DNA from 2 places in the Enterobacter sp. I4 genome. Region 1 is predicted to be linked to the other one. Evidence: predicted binding sites of a transcription regulator. Region 1 holds the regulator's gene; the other holds the start of a gene.
The links. The regulator PhoB, encoded in region 1, activates phosphate uptake and scavenging genes when phosphate is short. The targets are predictions, from matches to a motif close to CTGTCATAAAACTGNCNNAT.
Positions count from the first base shown of each region.

Region 2: a site for PhoB is predicted at 1,771-1,790, ahead of MOQ06_RS14880 (esterase-like activity of phytase family protein). Genes of this name have one in related genera too.

Region 1 is NZ_JALBUO010000002.1:168,190-171,408, reverse strand. It holds gene sbcD (exonuclease subunit SbcD) at 1-906, opposite strand, end outside; gene phoB (phosphate response regulator transcription factor PhoB) at 1,094-1,783, shown strand; gene phoR (phosphate regulon sensor histidine kinase PhoR) at 1,805-3,100, shown strand.
Region 2 is NZ_JALBUO010000002.1:542,422-545,640, forward strand. It holds gene yjiA (GTPase) at 1-288, shown strand, start outside; gene MOQ06_RS14880 (esterase-like activity of phytase family protein) at 367-1,725, opposite strand; gene MOQ06_RS14885 (YfaZ family outer membrane protein) at 2,137-2,682, shown strand; gene MOQ06_RS14890 (hypothetical protein) at 2,682-3,002, shown strand; gene MOQ06_RS14895 (NAD-dependent succinate-semialdehyde dehydrogenase) at 3,050-3,219, opposite strand, start outside.

The sequences.
Region 1 (3,219 bases):
GTTATGTTCGGCGCCGCGATACTGCTCAAGCTGAGCGGTAATGGCGGCCAGATCGCCCTTCAGCACCGCCAGCGGCTGGGTGACGGGAACCTCAAGGCTCTCCACGGCGCTGAGTTTGCCCTCGGTAAAGCTCACCAGATGCACGCATTTTGCTTTGCCCGTTTCGTCGAAGCTGAGCGAAATGGGCGACCCGCAGTAGCGAATGTGCTCGCAGCCGCCGATGACCTGCGCCCGGTGAATATGCCCGAGGGCTATATAGTCGGCGGGCGGGAAGTTCTGGGCCGGGAACGCGTCCAGCGTACCGATGTAGATCTCGCGCACCGCGTCACTTTTGCTGGCACCGACGGTCGTGAGGTGTCCGGTGGCGATGACCGGAATGGCCTGTTCACCGCGCAGGGCGCAGGCCTCCGCGTGCTGGCGATGGTAATAGTCGGTGATGGCCTGCAATAGGTGCTGCTGCTTTTCACTGCCGGAAAGACCGGCCTGGCTCTGCATGATATCGCGCGGGCGTAAAAAGGGGATCGGACACAGCACCGCGCCCGGCGTGCCGTCGCGTTTTTTCAGGATCTGCGGCGCATGCCCGGCGCTGGCTACCACGGTGGTATTGAGAAACGCCAGAATATCGCGGGATTCATTCAGCGTCGCCACGGAGTCATGGTTACCGGCGACGATCACAAGGTGGCAGCCGGTTTGCTGGAGGTTAACCACGAAACGGTTGTACAGCTCGCGCGCATAGCTCGGCGGCGACCCGGTATCAAAGATGTCGCCCGCCACAATAATCGCGTCCACCTCATGGCTCCGGGCCGTCTCCAGCAGCCAGTTCAGGAACGCTTCATGTTCAGCGGCGCGGCTTTTACTGTAAAAATTTTGACCCAGGTGCCAGTCTGAGGTGTGAAGTATGCGCATAAGTGATCCGTGGCAAAAATAAGAAAGCAGGATTATAAACTTTCAGGGAACGGAAAATAACCGCTGTAATAAAACAACAGTTTGCTATTTACCGTGGTAATGTTTTTCATAAATCTGTCATAAATCTGACGCATAATGACGCCGCATTACAGACTTGTAACTTAAATACGATAAGACAGGGCAAAGTATGGCGAGACGTATTCTGGTCGTAGAAGATGAAGCTCCGATCCGTGAAATGGTGTGCTTCGTGCTTGAACAAAATGGTTTCCAGCCGGTTGAAGCGGAAGATTATGACAGCGCGGTGAACCAGCTGAATGAACCCTGGCCCGATCTCATCCTGCTGGACTGGATGTTGCCTGGCGGTTCCGGGTTGCAGTTTATCAAGCATATCAAACGCGAAGCGCTGACCCGCGATATCCCGGTGGTTATGCTGACGGCGCGCGGTGAAGAAGAGGATCGCGTGCGCGGTCTGGAAACCGGTGCGGACGATTACATTACCAAACCCTTTTCCCCGAAGGAGCTGGTCGCTCGCATTAAGGCCGTGATGCGCCGTATTTCACCGATGGCGGTGGAAGAGGTGATTGAGATGCAGGGGCTAAGCCTGGATCCTACCTCGCACCGCGTGATGACCGGCGAAAATCCCCTCGATATGGGGCCAACCGAATTTAAACTCCTGCACTTCTTTATGACACACCCGGAACGCGTTTACAGCCGCGAACAGTTGCTGAATAACGTCTGGGGAACTAACGTCTATGTCGAAGACCGAACGGTTGACGTCCATATTCGCCGCCTGCGCAAAGCACTGGAGCTGAGCGGCCACGATCGCATGGTGCAGACGGTCCGCGGCACGGGTTATCGTTTCTCGACCCGTTTCTGAACAATGACAGGAGTGTGACGCGTGCTGGAACGTCTGTCATGGAAAAGGCTCGTCTTTGAACTGATCTTATGCTGTATTCCGGCCTTCATTCTGGGGGCTATTTTTGGCTATCTGCCGTGGTTTTTACTGGTGGCCGTGACGGGACTGCTCGTCTGGCATTTCTGGAATTTACTGCGCCTCTCCTGGTGGCTGTGGGTCGACAGAAGTATGACGCCGCCGCCGGGAAGCGGAAGCTGGGAGCCGCTGCTCTACGGCCTGCACCAGATGCAGATGCGTAATAAAAAGCGCCGACGGGAGCTGGGAAGCTTGATCAAACGCTTTCGCAGCGGCGCGGAGTCGCTGCCGGACGCGGTGATCCTGACGACGGAAGAAGGGACGATCTTCTGGTGTAATGGCCTCGCACAGCAGCTGCTTGGCCTGCGCTGGCCGGATGATAACGGCCAGAACATCCTCAACCTTCTGCGCTACCCCGAGTTCACGCTGTATCTGAAAACGCGTGATTTTAGTCGTCCGCACAATCTGAAGCTCAATAACGGCCGCCATCTTGAAATTCGCGTGATGCCCTACAGCGATCGGCAGTGGCTGATGGTGGCGCGAGATGTCACCCAGATGCACCAGCTGGAAGGGGCGCGTCGCAACTTCTTTGCAAACGTCAGCCACGAGCTGCGCACGCCGCTGACGGTGTTGCAGGGCTATCTGGAGATGATGCAGGAGCAAACGCTTGAAGGTGCGCCGCGTGAGAAAGCGCTGCACACCATGCGCGAGCAGACGTACCGCATGGAAGGGCTGGTCAAACAGCTGCTGACGCTCTCGAAGATTGAGGCCGCGCCGTCGCTGGCGCTCAACGAGGTCATTGACGTGCCGATGATGCTGCGCGTAGTGGAGCGCGAGGCGCAAACCTTGAGCCATAAAAAACACACCCTGGCGTTTGAGGTTGATAACGACCTGAAGGTGCTCGGCAGTGAAGATGAACTGCGCAGCGCCATCTCGAACCTGGTGTACAACGCCGTAAACCATACCCCGGAAGGGACGCACATCGTGGTGCGCTGGCAGCATACCCCGGCGGGCGCTGAGTTTAGCGTCGAAGACAACGGGCCGGGAATAGGGTCTGAACACCTCCCGCGCCTCACCGAACGGTTCTACCGGGTGGACAAGGCGCGCTCGCGGCAGACCGGAGGCAGCGGTCTGGGGCTGGCAATCGTGAAGCATGCGGTGGGCCACCACGAGAGCCGTCTTGATATCGAAAGCACGCTGGGCAAGGGCACGCGCTTTAGCTTTGTTATCCCGGAACGATTAATTGCCAAAAAGAGCGCCTGACCGCGGGCGTGTCAGTCATGCTTTCCACGGGCCAGCCACTGCTGGCCCGTTTGCTTTGCAGTCAAGCGAAGCGCGGGTGAATATTATACGGTTGATGCTTTTTTGTTCGCATGATTAGC
Region 2 (3,219 bases), 370 kb from region 1:
GTGGCGTCGATCGTGGTGGAGCTGGACTATCCGGTAGATATCGGCGAAGTCTCCCGCGTGATGGAGAACCTGCTGCTGTCGTTTGCGGATAAGCTGCTGCGCTATAAGGGCATGCTGTGGATCGACGGCGAACCAAACCGCCTGCTGTTCCAGGGCGTGCAGCGCCTCTACAGCGCCGACTGGGACCGCCCGTGGGGCGAGGAAACGCCGCACAGCGTGATGGTGTTTATCGGAATCCAGCTGCCGGAAGAAGAAATTCGGGCGGCGTTTGCGGGGCTGAAGAAATAACCTCTCCGTTTAACTACGCGCTCCGAACAATCCCCTCTCCCTTTGGGAGAGGGTTAGGGTGAGGGGTAAGAGATAAACTTATTTCAACGCCTGCGGCAGCGTCACAATCCACAGCTCGCTGTCTGATTCCGGTTTCTTCAGCGGCTTCACGCTGAGCGTGGTTTCCACCGGTTTATCATCCAGCGTCAGTGCACCCTGCGCGTTCACCCGATAATCCTTAAGCTTTTTGCCCTCCACCGGGTTTTGCATCGCCACCTTCACGCCAAAGTCGTTATCGTTCGCCACCGCCAGCGTTTTACCGTCAATCAGCGCCAGCCCTTCGGCCTTTTCCTGCTGCCAGCCCAGCGCGCGCAGGTCGACCACCTGCGTTTTTTTAGCAAGCGTAATGCCGCGCTGCGCCAGCGTTTTCGCGTCATCAAACTCCGGGTACTCGCCCGGCCTGTCGAACGCCGTCAGGTCGCTCGCATTGCGCAAATCGACCCTGTAGATGAGGTTGCGCATCGCGTCGTTTTTATCTTCGCCCTGTTCAATCAGCAGGACAGAGTGGTCATCCAGCGCCACGATGTCGCCAATTTTGGCGTCGCTGTTCTTACCGTAAACTTCACTGTCGACGGGGTAGCCGTACATCGCGGTTTTGCCGGTCGCCGGATCGAAGCTCACCAGACGCGTAAACAGCGCCTGCTTTTTGCTCTTACCGTCGATATCCAGCGTGCTCTGCACGGCGGCGATAATACGCCCGTCCGGCATCCGGGTTAGCCCTTCAAAGCCCCGGTTGGCCTGACGCCATTTGATAACGTTGGGCAAACCGCCCGCAATGGATTTCTCCCCTTCTGCCGCCTGCGGGCCGTGGATCGCCAGAATTTTCCCCTTGCTGTCAACGTTGATCAGGAACGGGCCGTACTCGTCGCACAGCCAGTAACCGCCCTTCCCGTCCGGCGTGATGCCTTCCGTATCCAGCCCGCGGTTGTCGCCCTTGAGCACCTTTAAAGCGTCGCTGAACGCCACTTCATTGGTCGAGCCAATCACGCCGTTTTCCAGCGGCAGGCCGTTAATCTCGCCTTTATCATCATGCAGCGGGCGCGCATCCACGGCCTCCGCTTTGCCGTTTTGCACGCGAATCGTCATCAGCATCGGGGCGAAATCCGGCGTCACGAAGATCTTGGCGTCGTTTTTCCCCACCTTTGGCGAATCCGCATTGGGACCGCGATCGGTGACGGTCGCGAAGGTCAGGGTATCGCCCTGCCTGCCGGTGAACAGCAAGCCTGAGCCAATCCCCACCGGAAGCCCGTGCGGAAACGCGCCGGCAAACGCACCGCTGTATTTTACGTGCGAGCCGTCGGGAAAGCTGACGACGTAGCGCTCAGCGGTTGGCTGTGCCGCCAGGCCAGAGAAAGAGAGCGCACAGCCGATAAGCACAGAAATGATTTTTCTTTTCATATTGTTAGCATCCATAAAGTGAAGCCAACAACGTAATGAAGAAACGTGTCAGAAAAATGACATGGCGGGCGCACGGATCCGCCCGAAAGGGTGTATATCAATCACCAGAAATGTAAACCTCTGTCTTTATCTGTGACAGTTGAAATACTTTTGGAAATTATTAGAAACCCAATTAATTCACCCTGAATGACTATTTGCGCCTCGTTCATTCACCGTTTAGCCAGAAATATAAACTGTACCTAAACGCGAATTTATTGCGCATTGACGAGAGGCCAAACAAACATTCATGCAACATTTAAGATTCAATAAACATACATAATCAGCATAAAACCGCGATATGCATCACATTTGCAGTCATAAACATCGCTTGTTAAGGTGCCCTCAGATTAATTTGATGACGAGGGCATACTCATGAAAAAACTTAACGTTCTGATCCTTTCCGCACTGACCGCCGTATCGGGCTCCGCGCTGGCCATGGGCGGCAGCATCGAGCAGGGTAAAAACTTCACCAACCTGAACGTGGAAATGGGTAAATCCACCTCCGGTCTGTACACCGAAGGCAACTGGCTGAAAAACACCGATGACGGCACCCAGACCGGCGGCGTGGGCGCAGGCTACAACGTCGAAGTCGGCCCGGTGATGCTGAACGCTGGCGCGAAGGCTATCTACATCGGCCCGAAAAAAGGCGATAACGGCGTGGCGTTCCCAGTCGGCGGCGGCGTGAACGTTGCTCTGACCGACAGCATCCGCGTGTTTGGTGAAGGTTACGTTGCGCCGGACGGTCTGAACAACAGCGTGAAGAACTACGTTGAAGCCAACGGCGGCGTTAGCTGGACTCCGATCAAACCGGTAACGCTGAAGGTGGGCTACCGCCACGTGAGCGTTGACGGTAAAGACGGCCGTCCAAACCACACGCTGATCGACGGCGCCTACGTGGGCGGTGGAGTGAGTTTCTGATGAAACCCCGCATAGCCGCGCTTTGTGTTTTAAGCATCACGGTCATGCTTGCCGGTTGTGTCCAGTACAAATGGGTTAAGCCAGGCGTCAGTGATGCTGAGATGAATAAGAAGCTCACGGAATGCGAAGCGCAGGCGCTTATCGATCTGCCCCCGGATAACGTCGTGACCGGTTCAAGCTCGGAAAAAACGGACAAGAAGCATAAGAAAAAGGATGTTTCAACGAGCTACACGGTGGAAGACGCGAATGAATATCGCCGGGATACGCTCGTTGACAGCTGCATGTTCAAAAGCGGCTGGGACAAGATTGAAGTGCAATAAATTTCCTGAAAAAAACCTGCCGGATGGCAGGTTTTTTTATTACCGCGTTACTTGCGCACCACCACCAGCTTCTGGTTCACAAACTCTTTGATCCCCAGATCCGACAGCTCGCGTCCGTAGCCGGAACGCTTCACGCCGCCGAACGGCAGCTCGGGCGCGGTGTCGGTGAGCCAGTTGATGTAGACCATCCCCGTCTCAATGCGCGACGCCATCTTCT